2 regions of the Paenibacillus sp. RC73 genome follow, and region 1 is predicted to be linked to the other one. Evidence: predicted binding sites of a transcription regulator. Region 1 holds the regulator's gene; the other holds the start of a gene.

Region 1 (7,980 bases):
TCTATCGTAAATTTGGATGGGAAACGTATATTGAATACAAAAAGTATATTATTTCGATCGATAAGTTCCCTGCCAAGCTTAAAACCGAAGGTACGGTCAAACGGGATGTCAAAGATATTTCTGAGCTGGACCAAGTGTATCAAGCATATGCTTCGCGTTATAATGGTACGCTGGTACGAGATAAGGAATGGTGGGAAGAGCGGACATTAAATAAGAACTACCGGACCGCAGTGTATTACTCTGAAGCAGGCGATCCTCAGGGATATGCACTCTACAAAATTGAAGATAAGCAGCTGAATTGCGACGAACTGGTATATCTTAATGAGACGGCACGGCGGGCGTTGTGGACGTATTTTGCAAATCATGATTCGATGATAACCCAGGGTAAATTCATTTACATTCCGGCTGATGACAATCTGCCATTTCTGCTAGAAGATCCGCGAATTCAGCAGGAAACAGTGCCTTATTTTATGGGCCGTATTGTAGATGCAGCTGCTTTTGTGGAGAAATATCCTTTTGAGGCAATTGGAGAGGAAACACGTTTGACCTTACATCTGACAGATCATTATGCTCCATGGAATGAAGGTATATGGATATTGATGGTCAACGCGGAAGGGCAAGGACATTTGGACAGAGTGGATCCAAGCAGTTCTTCCGAGGACGGTGTAGAAGCTGACTTGAGCGTGGGAATCCAGTCGCTGACCACCCTGATGCTTGGCTATCAGCGGCCTGATGATCTGTATAAGTGGAGTCGTATTACAGGGCGAGGTGAGTCTGTGTCTGTATTAGAACGTGTAATACCGATAAAACAAACATTTTTGCTGGATTTTTTCTAATTATAATGCTCTTAAATGCTCTTGAGTCTTCATTCTTTAGGGAGTCTGGCTTAAATACCTTGCATGAGGTGTGGATGATTTTAACGACATTTTTCAGAACTCTTTCCGTAAAGGGAAGAGTTTTTCTTATATTGTATAAAACATAATTAGATTGCGAAAAATGATATTGACCCCTTGGCAAAAATATATTTTGTGCTATAATGTGATTATAGTCAAAGAAAGTCAAAGTCAATCGAGTCTATAGTGCTTCATTAGAATGGTGTGAATACGCTGAGTTTTTAGCCGTATATAATACATTGACACCAACACAGCATGAAAAGACAGACCTGATCTGTAGATAAACGTCACTGTAATCTCATGAGCATGAGGGAAGGTGTATGATTTATTACGAATAAAGGTCACACTAGAAACTAAACGGGATGTTTCTAAGTGAGGTAGGGGGGCTAATTAGCCTCGATACTGGCTTAGATTCATGACTTTACCGTTCGGTTAAGTTCAATATACGGCGGACTCTGTGGAGCGTGAAATGTACTGAATATTTGCGTTTCCGTTAGTGGAGGATGATGAAATGCGCAATGTTTCCGATATTATTGAACAATATTTGAAGAGCATATTGCTGGAAAGTCCCAAAGGTTTAGTGGAAATTCAGCGCAATGATTTGGCTGACCGCTTTTCCTGCGTGCCGTCGCAAATTAATTATGTAATCAGTACCCGTTTTACGCTGGAAAAAGGCTATGTGGTGGAAAGCAAACGCGGTGGTGGGGGTTACATTCGCATTCAGCGAATTCAACTGCCTGCACAGCATGCGATTCATACACATCTCCATCAAAGCATTGGAGAGGAAATTAGCCAATCGGCAGCGGAAGGGCTGATTTATCAGCTGGAAGAAGCACTTTTTTTAAGCAAAAGGGAAGCTGGTTTAATGAAGGCTGCTTTATCAAGGGACACATTATTGCTGAAGCTTCCTTATCGTGACCAGCTACGGGCAAGGCTGCTTAAGGCTATGCTGATTTCGTTGCTGGTGGCCAGATAGCGTGTGATTCAAGATTAACGGTTTGGAGTAGGGATTTGCAAAAATCCTGACGCTGAAGGAGGTGCTTTTATGCTGTGCCAAGAATGTAATAAACGGCCGGCAACTTTGCATTTCACCAAAATTGTGAATGGCGAAAAGACAGAGTTTCATATTTGTGAGACGTGTGCGAAGGAAAAAGGGGAGATGATCCCTGGTACACCTAACGGCTTTTCAATTCATAGCTTGTTGTCGGGTATGCTGGATTTTGAATCCAGCACAAAGAGCCAGTCACCAGGCCATAGCGGTCCGCAAAATCTGCAATGCAAGGATTGCGGCATGACTTATGCACAGTTCAGTAAGCTGGGGCGCTTTGGGTGTCCGTCGTGCTATCAATATTTTGACAGCCGTCTAGACCCTTTGTTCAAGCGTGTGCATGGCAGTACGAGCCATGTGGGCAAGGTTCCGGTTCGCACCGGAGGCCGATTGAAGGTTAAACGGCAAATTGATGATCTGAAAAAAGAGATGCAACAGCATATTGTACAGGAAGAATTCGAATCAGCCGCTGAGCTTAGGGATCAAATCAGAAAGCTTGAAAAAGAAATGACCGAAGAGTAAAGTTTGTGAAGAGTAGGAGGGGATGCGTAATGCCCAATATCCGGTTTACGGAAAAGCCGCTAAGTGATTGGATGCGTGGTGAAGCTGCGGATTCGGAGATTGTCATTAGCAGCCGGGTGAGAATTGCGCGTAACTTGCAGCACCTGCCTTTTCCCATGCTTGCTACCAACCAGCAGTCGGAAGAAGCACTTCAACGTTTGACGGATATCCTTCAGTATGATGATTTAGGCCGCTTTGGTACCTTTCATACCCTGAAAATATCCGAGTTGGATGAGATCGACAAGCAGGTACTGGTTGAGAAGCATTTGATTAGCCCTAATTTGGCGAATGAATCTCGTAACGGTGCTGTTTTGATTAGCGATGATGAATCGGTTAGTGTTATGATAAACGAAGAGGATCATCTGCGTATCCAGTGCTTATATCCGGGATGTCAGGTTAGAGAAGCTTGGGAACGTGCTACGGTTATTGATGATGCATTTGAGGCGCATGTCGATTATGCATTTGATGATCGTAGAGGCTTTCTGACCAGTTGTCCGACGAATGTCGGCACAGGGATGAGAGCTTCGGTGATGATGCATCTGCCCGCATTGGTCATGACTCATCAGATTAATCGAATTTTGTCCGCTGTTTCACAGGTAGGTCTTACCGTTCGCGGTATTTATGGTGAAGGAAGCGAAGCGGTCGGCAATCTGTTTCAGGTATCCAATCAGATTACACTGGGACAGACCGAAGCGGAAATTATCGAAAATCTGCATGGCGTTGTACTGCAAATTATAGAGCATGAACGTTCCGCCAGGGAACGACTGATGAATGAGTCCATGCTGCGGATTACAGATCGGGTGATGCGTTCATTCGGTATTTTGTCATATGCAGCGGTACTGGAATCCAAGGAGGCCGCACAGCGGTTGTCTGATGTACGTCTTGGCGTGGACTTGGGGATTTTGGAGCGTCCATCCACAGCAGCGATGAATGAGCTGAATGTGATGACGCAACCCGGATTTCTGCAAAAAAGCTTTGGTGATAAAATGAACACCGGTGAGCGCGATATGTACCGGGCGAAGCTGATCCGGCAAAAATTAGGCACAACCCTTTAATATATAGAATGATCTGAAATACACACTGTGGAGGTGCAGGATATATGATGTTTGGAAGATTTACGGAACGCGCACAAAAAGTGCTTGCCTTGGCTCAGGAAGAAGCTGTTCGATTGGGACACAACAACATTGGCACGGAGCACATTTTGCTCGGCCTCATTCGTGAAGGTGAAGGAATTGCAGCGAAAGCCTTGATTGGTTTAGGGCTGGGACTGGAAAAAATTCAGGATGAAGTGGAAACGCTGATTGGACGCGGTCAAGAACAACCGACGAACATTGCCTATACTCCACGCGCCAAAAAGGTCATCGAGCTGTCTATGGATGAAGCTCGTAAGTTGGGCCATACCTATGTAGGTACGGAGCATATTTTGCTCGGTCTTATCCGTGAAGGCGAAGGTGTAGCAGCCCGTGTACTGAATAACCTGGGTATCAGCCTGAATAAAGCACGTCAGCAAGTGCTTCAATTGCTCGGCAGCAGTGAGGCTGTTTCCAGCCATCATGGTGCTCCAGCTAATGTCAGCACACCAACGCTGGACAGCTTGGCACGTGATTTGACGGCATCTGCGAAGGAAAACAACCTGGACCCTGTCATTGGGCGCAGTAAGGAAATTGAACGTGTAATTCAGGTGCTCAGCCGCCGTACAAAGAACAATCCGGTTCTGATCGGTGAGCCAGGGGTAGGTAAAACAGCAATTGCCGAAGGATTGGCGCAAAAAATTATTGCCAATGAGATTCCCGAAACGTTGCGCGACAAGCGCGTAATGACACTCGATATGGGCTCTGTGGTAGCAGGCACCAAATATCGTGGTGAATTTGAGGATCGTTTGAAAAAGATTATGGACGAGATTCGTCAAGCAGGAAACATCGTATTGTTCATTGATGAGCTGCATACGCTGATTGGTGCTGGTGGAGCTGAAGGTGCCATTGATGCCTCCAACATTTTAAAGCCTGCTCTGGCACGTGGCGAGCTGCAATGCATCGGTGCGACAACGCTGGACGAATACCGCAAATATATTGAAAAGGACGCTGCTTTGGAACGTCGCTTCCAGCCGATTACGGTAGATCAGCCTTCTCCAGAAGAAGCTGTTCAAATTCTGTACGGCCTGCGTGACCGTTATGAAGCGCATCACCGTGTGAAAATTACGGATGAAGCCATTGAAGCGGCAGTAAAATTGTCAGATCGTTATATCACCGACCGCTTCCTGCCGGATAAAGCAATTGACCTTATTGATGAAGCAGGTTCCAAGGTAAGGCTGAATTCCTATACAGTACCGCCAAACCTGAAACAGCTGGAAAACCGTCTGGAAGATATTCGTAAGGAAAAGGATTCGGCTGTACAAAGCCAAGAGTTCGAAAAGGCGGCTGCATTGCGTGATACAGAGCAGAAAATTCGTGAAGAGCTGGATGTTACGAAAAACCAATGGAAAGAGCAACAGGGACGTACAGATTCCGAAGTAACACCGGAGGATATTGCTCAGGTCGTTGCGATTTGGACAGGTGTTCCGGTTAGCAAGCTGAAAGAGGAAGAAACGCATCGCTTGTTGAACATGGAAGAGTTGCTGCATGAGCGGGTAATTGGGCAGGATGAAGCAGTTAAGGCAGTTAGCCGGGCTATTCGCCGGGCACGTGCCGGACTGAAAGATCCGAAACGTCCAATCGGCTCCTTTATTTTCCTCGGTCCAACCGGGGTTGGTAAAACTGAGCTGGCACGCGCGTTGGCTGAATCCATGTTCGGAGATGAAAATGCGGTTATCCGAATCGATATGTCCGAATACATGGAGAAGCATTCCACGTCCCGTCTGGTAGGAGCGCCTCCAGGATATGTTGGATATGAAGAAGGCGGTCAATTGACTGAGAAGGTGCGTCGTAAACCTTACTCCGTCGTACTGCTGGATGAGATTGAAAAAGCACATCCAGAAGTGTTCAACATTCTTCTGCAAGTGCTGGAAGATGGACGTCTGACGGATTCCAAAGGCCGTGTTGTCGATTTCCGCAACACACTCATCATCCTGACATCCAATGTGGGTGCACAGGCGATCAAACGTAACTCCACGCTCGGCTTTACAGCTGTTGTGGACGCTGGAGCGGATTATGATAACATGAAGGGCAAAGTGATGGATGAACTGAAGAAAAGCTTCCGTCCCGAGTTCTTGAACCGGATTGATGAAATTATCGTTTTCCATTCTCTCGAAGAAAAACACATTGCCGAAATCGTGTCCCTTATGTCCGAAGAGCTGCGTAAGCGTCTGAATGAGTACGAGGTGGACTTTGAGTTGACAGACAAGGCTAAGGCATTCCTTGCGAAGGAAGGCTTTGATCCGGCGTATGGTGCGCGTCCATTGCGTCGTGCGATCCAGAAGCATATCGAGGACCGTCTGTCTGAGGAGTTGCTGTCGGGTAATATCACTAAAGGTGATTCTCTCTTTATTGATGAAGAGAACGGTGCGTTGACCGTTACAAAAAAGGATAACGTATCCGCGAAGTCCTGAGCAGGCAATAAAAGTTAACGATAATCATCGGCTTTTGCCCAAAAAGGACAGAGGTACGATAGATTAGCACAATAAAAGTGGTCAGAAAGGGTGTCTCGCAGGCTGAAAAGCTGTGGCGAGGGCGCCCTTTTTGTGTATAAAGCACTGTGGAGCGGTCGGATAAGAGCTTTGGAAAAGTTTGTGATATCGCTTTACGTCCGCCAAGCTTCAATGGTAAACTTTTATTGTTACAGCTCTTTCCGGCTGTGTGAAGATAAATCCGACATTGATCGTTGTCATATAAGGAGCCAAGGAACAAAGTATGGCTAAAGTGAAAACTAAATTTTCCTGTACGGAGTGCGGTTATGAATCGCCCAAATGGTATGGAAAATGTCCCGGATGCCAGGCATGGAATTCCATGGTGGAGGAAACGGAAAGCGTTGTTAAAACTCAAGGAATGGGTTCTTCCCTTCTTACTCATAGCACAAAAGATAAACCGCTCCCTATTATCGAAGTGGAGAGCGGCAAAGAAGCACGAATTTTGACGGGAATAGGCGAATTGAATCGCGTGCTCGGGGGAGGCGTGGTGCCAGGTTCACTCGTTCTGGTGGGCGGTGATCCGGGGATTGGAAAATCTACACTTATGCTACAGACATCGAATGAGCTGGCTTTAACCGGTTTAAAGGTGCTGTACGTGTCAGGTGAGGAATCGGTCCGTCAGACGAAGCTGCGTGCAGACCGTCTCGGTGCCCTGTCCCCCAATTTATACGTATTATGTGAGACGAATTTGGAGACGATTGAAGAAGCGGTAGACAGCTTGAAACCGGAGTTTCTGGTGATTGACTCTATCCAGACTGTATATTTGCCTGAGGTGACGAGTGCGCCGGGGAGTGTAGCACAGGTACGGGAATGTACTTCACGTTTTATGCGGATTGCCAAGGGATTAGGAATTGCAACGGTGCTGGTAGGACATGTAACCAAGGAAGGGGCCATTGCAGGCCCGCGTCTGTTGGAGCATATGGTCGATTGTGTGCTTTATTTTGAAGGAGAGCGCCATCATACGTATCGGCTGTTGCGTGCGGTTAAGAATCGTTTTGGCTCTACGAATGAAATTGGTATTTTTGAAATGGCTGAAAGCGGCTTGCGTGAGGTGTCGAATCCTTCCGAGCTGTTTTTGTCCGAACGACCGCTGGGGGTGGCTGGTTCGACTGTTGTCGCCAGTATGGAAGGAACACGACCTGTATTGGTTGAGCTGCAGGCGCTGATTGCGACCACGCATTTTCCTTCTCCACGCCGAATGGGTACAGGGGTTGACCATCATCGAATGGGATTGATTATAGCCGTGTTGGAAAAGCGGATGGGCATGTTTTTGCAAAATCAGGATGCGTATCTAAATGTGGCCGGGGGCGTAAAGCTGGATGAACCAGCGGTGGACCTGGCAATAGCGGTGAGTATTGCTTCCAGTTTTCGAGATGCGCCTACCAAGCCATACGATGTGATTTTTGGCGAGGTGGGGCTGACGGGTGAGGTGCGTGCTGTATCCAGAGCGGAGCAGCGTGTGCGGGAAGCGGAGAAGCTAGGTTTTAAACGGGTGATTATGCCAGAGAAGAGCCTGAAGGGCTGGACGCATCCGAAAGGGATACAAATTGTAGGAGTAGGAACGGTGGCAGATGCATTGGCAGCCGCATTAGATTAGGGGGCAATGAGAATGAAAGAAGCGAGCCAACTGGATAAAATGAATGATTTGCTGCGGCTTGTGGCACCGGGAACTCCCTTTCGCGACGGACTGGAAAACGTGTTGCGCGCCAAAACGGGCGCTCTTCTGGTCGTTGGCTATAGCCCGGAGGTAATGGAGGTCGTGGATGGCGGCTTCTCGATTAACTGTGATTTTTCACCGAACTATTTGTATGAACTGGCTAAGATGGACGGTGCCATCATACTGAGTGAGGATTTGA
Region 2 (7,980 bases), on a different contig from region 1:
GTCTACGCCCAGATCTTTCAGCATCCCGCCGCTGATTTCACCTGTAAATGCGCCGTCTTCTGCAAAGTGCAGGTTTTGTGCGCCGATTTTGATAGATGTACCTTTTACTGCTTCAACCAGAGCAGGAAGATTCGTAAATGGTGCGCAGATCACGCTTTCCACTCCTGCAACCTCTGCTTTGCCTTTGATCTCTTCGATGAAAGTTTTAGCTTCTGGTACGGTTTTAAACATCTTCCAGTTACCCGCGATAATCGGTGTTCTCAATGGTTTCAACTCCTAACTATTAGCTGCCCTAAAGCATTTATTATGCGCAGTACGTTTGATTACTTATCGTTGAGTGCAACAACACCCGGAAGTGCTTTGCCTTCCATAAATTCAAGGGATGCGCCGCCGCCAGTAGAGATATGATCCATTTTGTCAGCCAGATGGAACTTCTCAGCCGCTGCCGCAGAATCACCGCCACCAATGATGGTGTATGCTTCTGTTGTTGCGCAAGCTTCCGCTACTTCACGCGTACCGCCAGCGAAAGGCTCCATTTCAAATACGCCCATTGGTCCGTTCCATACAACCAGTTTGGAGTTTTTGATAACATCTGCATAGATTTTACGTGTTTTCGGTCCGATGTCCACGCCTTCCCAATCTGCAGGAATGCCGTCAATATCAACAATGTTCGTGTTCGCCGTAGCGCTGAAATCGTCAGAAATAACGATATCTACCGGAAGATAGAAGTTTTTGCCGAGTTTCTTCGCTTTTTCGATAAATCCAAGAGCTACGTCCAGTTTGGATTCATCCAGTAGGGATTGACCCACTTCATGACCTTGAGCTTTAAAAAATGTATAAGCCAAACCGCCGCCAATAATTACGTTATCTGCAATGTTCAGCAGGTTGTCAATCACGTCGATTTTGTCTTTTACTTTGGAACCGCCGATAATGGCTGTAAAAGGACGATCTGGGTTTGAAAGAGCTTTACCGATTACAGACAATTCTTTCTCCATCAGCAAGCCGGAAACAGCCGGAAGAAGATGCGCGATACCTTCTGTGGAAGCATGAGCACGGTGCGCTGCACCAAATGCGTCATTCACGAAAATGTCAGCCAGCTCAGCAAATTGCTTCGCCAATTCAGGATCATTTTTCTCTTCTCCTGGATAGAAACGTACATTTTCAAGCAACAGCACGTCGCCGTTTTGCAGTTCAGCCACTTTCGCTTTAACAGCCTCACCAACTGCTTCGTCCACTTTAACAACAGGCTTTTTGAGCAGTTCAGACAAACGCACGCCAGCAGGAGTCAGACGCATGGATTCAACGACCTGACCTTTTGGACGTCCAAAGTGACTCGCCAAAATAACTTTTGCACCTTTTTCAATCAGGTAGTTAATCGTTGGCAAGGTTTCACGAATACGCTTGTCATCCGTAATTTTACCGTCCTCAACCGGAACGTTAAAATCTACACGAACAAACACCCGTTTTCCATTCAGTTCTATATCACGTACGCTCTTTTTGTTCATCTCCATATTCCTCCGCACCCTTTTAATTTTACGAAACAGGAATTTAAGGCACATTTTGATATATAAAGAGCGGAAACAATAACTGCTGTTTCCGCTCTATGATGTTGCGCGATAAGACTGTTCTTACTTAGCCAATTTAGCGAAGTATTCCAACGTACGGATCAATTGTGCTGTGTAGGACATTTCGTTGTCGTACCAAGCTACAGTTTTCACCAGTTGTTTGTCGCCAACAGTCAGGACTTTAGTTTGAGTTGCGTCAAACAAAGAACCGAAAGTGATACCTTTGATGTCGGAAGAAACGATCTCGTCTTCAGTGTAGCCGTAAGTTTCAGGATCGGAAGCTTCTTTCATCGCAGCGTTGATTTCTTCAACAGTTACGTTTTTCTCCAGAACAGTTACCAGCTCAGTCAGGGAACCAGTTGCTACTGGTACACGTTGAGCCGCGCCATCCAGTTTACCTTTCAGTTCAGGAATTACCAGACCGATGGCTTTAGCAGCACCAGTTGTGTTAGGAATGATGTTTTCAGCTGCAGCGCGAGCACGACGGAAGTCGCCTTTAGCATGCGGAGCATCCAACGTGTTTTGGTCGCCAGTGTAAGCATGAATTGTAGTCATCAGGCCTTCAACGATACCAAATTTGTCTTGCAAAGTTTTAGCCATAGGAGCCAGGCAGTTTGTTGTGCAAGAAGCACCGGAGATTACAGTTTCAGTACCGTCCAGAATTTCATGGTTTACGTTGTAAACGACAGTTTTCATGTCGCCAGTAGCTGGAGCGGAGATAACAACTTTTTTAGCGCCGCCTTTCAAATGTTTCTCAGCAGCTTCTTTAGTTGTGAAGAAACCTGTGCATTCCAGAACGATATCTACACCCAGTTCTCCCCAAGGCAGTTCTTCTGGGTTGCGGTTAGCCAAAACCTTAACTTCTTTACCGTTAACTTTGAAGAAGCCATCGTGTACTTCTACTTCTCCTTGGAAAGTACCTTGTGTTGTATCATATTTCAACAGATGTGCCAGCATTTTGGAATCTGTCAAGTCATTGATTGCTACTACTTCAATACCTTCCACGTTTTGAATCCGGCGGAAAGCAAGGCGTCCAATACGTCCGAAACCGTTAATACCAACTTTAACTGTCATGAGTGAGTTCCTCCCAAAGTTCGTTTAGTTTAGTTTATATATTCAAGACAGACCCGAAAGCCCGTCAAGACAACACAATTCATAAATCCGTTTAACCATTCAAATAATGGCTTACAATTTCAGCAGCAGCGCCTTCGTCGGTGACAAGAATATCTTCCTGCCCGAAACGCAGCACTGCATGAATAGCGGCCGCCTTGCTCTTACCTCCAGCTACGCCTAGAACCGTCTCGGTACGCCTGATATCCTCCAAACGGAGTCCAAGCGTCAGCATTCTGTGAACAACGACGCCGTCTTCGTTAAAATAATAGCCAAACGATTCGGCAACCGCGCCCTCACTGCTGATCTGGGCAAAGGTTTCAGGGTCGAGCTTGCGTCTACGTGCCATTGCTATGGCGTTGCCTATCCCGTGAATGATGATCCGACTCTCGCGAATCAGGCTTAAAATATCCTGAATATTCGTATCTTCAAGCAGGGAGTTGTAAGCATGATTGCTGAGCAAATCCGGTACATGGAGCAGACGGTATTGTGAGCCGACCTTACGAGCCATTGTGGAAGCAATTGTGTTCGCCTGCATTTCCATGCTTTCTCCCAAACCCCCACGTGCTGGTACGAACCATCCGCCCTTAAGTGGGCCATTAGCAGGTAGTGTCAGTTGGTCCGCCACGTCGGCAATCGTCGTGCCACCTGTTACGGCGACCACATCCTCGTCGTCCATAACACTCAGCAGCGCTTTTGCCCCGGCACGACCCAGCTCCTGCTTCGTTAAAGGAGAAGCATCCGAATCCCCTGGAACGACAACCACCTTCCTCAAACCATAGGCTTGACGAATCTGATCCTCCAATTGGGACAGGCCGAACAAGTTGTTCGCAATTGGCTCCAGCTGTTCCAGCAGATCCAGTCCTGCTTTGCTCACCTTCATGCCCACACTCTCAATCTCAATCAGCCCTTGGGCTTTAAGAAGATCGGTTTCGGCGCGCAACACGCGCTCGGTCATGTTCAGTGAAGCCGCCAGCGTTCTGCGTCCAATAACATCGGACAGCATAATCTGATGCAGGATTGTGTACCTTTTTTTCAAAACATCCATGAGGTCGGGCAGAAGCTGCTTCTGTATTTCTAATATCTTTCGCATGCTTTCCACTCCCGCACACTTCTAAGTTCTATCTTTAATACTATATCACTAACTGGTCTTAAAACGTCCCGGGTTAACTTTTTAAGTCCCACGTATATCTTACCCAATATTTGCTCCACATGCAAGTCTATCTGAACCTATATTTCTCAACTTTTTATGTGAATATGCGCACGTAATAAAAGCTTGCAATTCAATGCCGTATATCATATAATCATCTTTGTTTCCAATTAGCTGTGCGCCCGTGGTCCAACGGATATGACGTAGGCCTCCGGAGCCTGAGATCGAGGTTCGATTCCTCGCGGGCGCGCCATTTTATATGAATGTCTAAATGCTTCTATATACTGTTTTAACCAATAAGAGCGCAGAGGGCTCTTTTTTTTGACTATTAGTTTGACTTTCTTTGACTTTTTGTTTGAAATTGTTTATCATGTGGTTAATACGGTAACAGTTTATAAATAGGGACGTGTAATCGGCATGTCCACCAAATCCATTAACGATATTAAAGGGAGGTTTTTTGACGTGAGCTATGTTCCTATGGTAGTAGAACAAAGTAACCGCGGCGAACGCGCCTATGACATTTATTCCAGACTGTTGAAGGATCGCATTATTTTGTTGGGCTCGGACGTCAATGACGTTGTAGCCAACTCTATTATTGCGCAAATGCTGTTTTTGGCTGCCGAAGATCCTGAAAAAGACATTCACTTGTATGTTAACAGCCCTGGCGGTTCGATCACAGCCGGTATGGCCATTTTCGATACGATGCAATATATTAAACCTGACGTGTCTACGATTTGTGTAGGTATGGCGGCTTCCATGGGTGCGTTCTTGCTGAACGCAGGTGCCAAGGGCAAACGTTTTGCTTTGCCGAACAGTGAGATTATGATTCACCAACCGCTGGGTGGCGCACAAGGTCAAGCAACGGATATTGAAATCCGCGCCCGCCGCATTCTGAAAATGCGCGACAAATTGAACCGCATTCTCGCAGATCGCACAGGCCAACCACTGGAGCGCATTGAAAAAGACACAGACCGTGACTATTTCATGTCCGCGGATGATGCCAAGGAATACGGTATTATTGATAAAGTGCTTACTAGCTCCTCTCCAGAAGGTGTGTAAGAGAACGAATTATGGCCTCTGAATAGCTGGTAAACGAAAAAAGCTGCCCCGGATGATTGTATCCGGTAGGCAGCTTTTTTCGTTTACTATTCTTTTGTGTACAGATAATCTAACTTATTCATTTGTACTATTCATTCTGTCCAGTAAAAGGCTTGCTGCCTTGAGGCAACAATTGACCAAACGAATAAGTGAACTCAGGAATACCATACGCATAAGGCCCATACTCATACAAGTCAAACACAATCGTCACACCGCTATTCGTTACATAAAAATTCGGATTAGCCGCAATATTCTTGAAGCCACCAAAGCCGCCTTCATTCACCATTGGACCATTAATTTTTTTCTTCAGGTCGCTATTAAGAAACTGTTTGTAATTAGGATTGGCCTTCAGCACGTCAGACAATTGCAGCAATTTTCCATCAGCGAGTGAGAACGTATATCCTTTACGCGCCGTCATACCATGAGCACCAGCCGTATCGGAGTAATCCTCCATAATGATGCTCAAAATCCCTTGTTGGTTATAGGCAATAGCAAAATCATTACTGAAAGTATACGGTCTTTCTACTGTAGGTTCACCCTCTGCTACTTGCTTTTTGCCTGCTGCCAGTACTCCCTCCGCTTGCTTTTTGAGCACACTATTAATGGCCTGCTGAGCTTCAGGGTTTAGCTGGCCACCGCTGATTTGCGAGTACTTAACCTTGTAGGAAACCTTTGCATCACTCGAAGCCGGAAGAGATTGGGACGTAATCGTGATCGGATTTAGCTGGCTTTTACTCATTGTTACTGTTTTCTGAGCTGCATTCCACTGAGCATCGATACCCAGATAGTCTTTCAGCAGACTCATAGGAATGTACAGCTTCCCGGCGATCTGTTTGGCGTCCATGTTGCGTGTGCTTATTCCATTGACATTGACATAGGGACCATCGGAGGAAGAGGACATGATGTAAAGCTTATTGTACCCACTACCTACGGTATAAGTCGCTGTTTTGGCATCATAACTCACCGGAATCCCCAGGCTGTCGCGCAATGCTGCTACGGGAATCACTGTGCTTCCGTTCACCTGAATCCCTTTGGTCGCCAACGTTTTACCATTCCATTTAATAGAAATACCTGGTTGCTGTGCTGTAGCCTGTTGTTTGTATGAAGCTGCCTCGATATAGGAAACGGGAACAACTGCAACTCCTACTAAAATTCCCGCTGCCAGCAGTGCGGAGCCCCATTTTTTTGTATGCTTGTTCATATTAAATATTCCTCCTGTTATAGATGTGTATTCTACGTGTATTGATTACTTTACTTATTATATCTATCCCCCTATGTTCGTAGTTTACAATCTGTACACTCTCCGATTTCAATCTGTACATCTAGGGGACCCAGCTATTACAGACTCATTACAAAATAATTTCGACATATAAAAAAGCCAGCAAGTCATCCTGCAAATAAAGCAGGACGCTTGTGGCTTCGTTATCATCTGTACGTTAGTTCAATTCGTATTGTGCCGATACTTGGACCTTCACAGTCACTTGACCGGATTGTATTTCTGTTCCGCCGCTTGTATCCAAGAGTGCTTTACTCATAGCAGCCTCACGTTGTGTGAAGATTTGGGCATCTCCCCCATCTACCGTTACGTTCAGGAGAGTTCCAAGCCCTCGTTTGGTTGCCTTCGCTACAGCACTGGCTTTGGATTGAGCATTTCCCAACGCCTTGGCAATCGCTTCTTCTTCATAAGCTGAAGAGTTTTCTACCGAAAAACGCACATTATCCACGTTGTTCGCTCCAGACTGTGTAGCCTCATCCAGTAACTGACCGATTTTATCCAAATTACGGTACTTTACGGAAAGCGTATGATTGGCAATATAGCCTTTGAGCTTCTGTCCTTGTTTTTCGTCATAGGTATAGTTAGGCTGCACGTAGAACTGGCTCGTCTGAATGTCGTCTGCACTGATGCTCCACTTTTCTTTCAGCAGTTGTGTGACCTTACTTATTTTAGCGGCGTTGGCTTTTTGGGCAGCTGCTGCTGTATTTCCTTCAGATTGTACGCCGATGGATAGATAGGCAATATCGGGTTTAACCAATACTTCCCCGCTGCCACTCACATTAATTACACTGCTTACCGTCGTAGATGCTGACGCGGCATAGGCGCGATCTGCTCCTGTCCATAATCCTCCCGCTACTACTCCTGCCAATAATGCTCCTGCCAGAACTGCTGTATTTGCAGCTTTTGTCCAATGCTTCATCATATTCGCCCTCTTTTCTTGATGATGTATGTACCTTCCAGACGGAAACTAAGGGAAAAGGTTGCAGTTAGGCACCACATTTTCGAAACAGAGTACCATCACAGAATTTAAATTGCTTGTAGCTTGGGCTAAACACACCGCCGATATTCAAAGAGACCACATTGTAGCAGCCCAACAGGGGATTGCCCACTCTGTTTTTTCGGGTACAAAAAAAGCCCCAGAGGGGCTTTTCACTAAGAGCATATACCATATCACAAAGCAGATGTTTATTTATTGATTTTCCAGCTCTACTTTACTAACCAGACTTACTAAAGCGTTTACAGCCTGTTCGGCATCCGCACCTTCAGCACTAATGTAAATTTCAGTACCTGTACTGATGGCAAGGCTCATAATACCCATAATACTCTTGGCATTAACCTTCTTGTCTTCTTTTTCCACAAAAATCTCAGATGAATATTTATTCGCTTCCTGTACGAACAACGCAGCAGGTCTGGCGTGCAGTCCTGTTTTCAAGCGTACGACTACCGGATGTTTTGACATGTCAGCTTACCCCCTCATCAAATAAATCTGGACACTACTTACTCCATTTTATTTATCACATTATAACATTAACCCGGGACAGACACTAGAAAAAAAACTAAAAAAACCGGGGCTGAAGCCCCACAGACACTCCTTTTATGGAATCAGGCCGTTTTCTCCCCTGATTTTGTCAGCCATCTCGTCAATTTTGCGAAGTCGATGATTGACACCCGACTTACTCACAACCCCTTTGAGCATTTCCCCGACTTCTTTTAAATTCAAATCAGGATGAGCGAGACGTATTTCCGCCACCTCGCGCAGCTTATCTGGCAGCGTATCCAGG

What was found. The regulator CtsR, encoded in region 1, represses protease genes until heat stress. The targets are predictions, from matches to a motif close to ATGGTCAATAAAGGTCAAACA.
Region 2: clpP (ATP-dependent Clp endopeptidase proteolytic subunit ClpP) is a predicted target of CtsR. The motif match lies at 4,156-4,176, and genes of this name have one in related genera.

The regions. Positions count from the first base shown of each region.
Region 1 covers NZ_JBIYCV010000018.1:54,161-62,140, reverse strand. The annotation lists gene ABH897_RS26060 (GNAT family N-acetyltransferase) at 1-836, shown strand, start outside; gene ABH897_RS26055 (CtsR family transcriptional regulator) at 1,405-1,869, shown strand; gene mcsA (protein-arginine kinase activator protein McsA) at 1,939-2,463, shown strand; gene mcsB (protein-arginine kinase McsB) at 2,493-3,557, shown strand; gene clpC (ATP-dependent protease ATP-binding subunit ClpC) at 3,602-6,046, shown strand; gene radA (DNA repair protein RadA) at 6,348-7,721, shown strand; gene disA (DNA integrity scanning diadenylate cyclase DisA) at 7,734-7,980, shown strand, end outside.
Region 2 covers NZ_JBIYCV010000009.1:21,929-29,908, reverse strand. The annotation lists gene tpiA (triose-phosphate isomerase) at 1-264, opposite strand, end outside; gene ABH897_RS20390 (phosphoglycerate kinase) at 324-1,505, opposite strand; gene gap (type I glyceraldehyde-3-phosphate dehydrogenase) at 1,629-2,639, opposite strand; gene ABH897_RS20380 (sugar-binding transcriptional regulator) at 2,731-3,768, opposite strand; tRNA gene ABH897_RS20375 (tRNA-Arg) at 4,004-4,078, shown strand; gene clpP (ATP-dependent Clp endopeptidase proteolytic subunit ClpP) at 4,288-4,884, shown strand; gene ABH897_RS20365 (stalk domain-containing protein) at 5,012-6,124, opposite strand; gene ABH897_RS20360 (SIMPL domain-containing protein) at 6,360-7,118, opposite strand; gene ABH897_RS20355 (HPr family phosphocarrier protein) at 7,389-7,658, opposite strand; gene whiA (DNA-binding protein WhiA) at 7,794-7,980, opposite strand, start outside.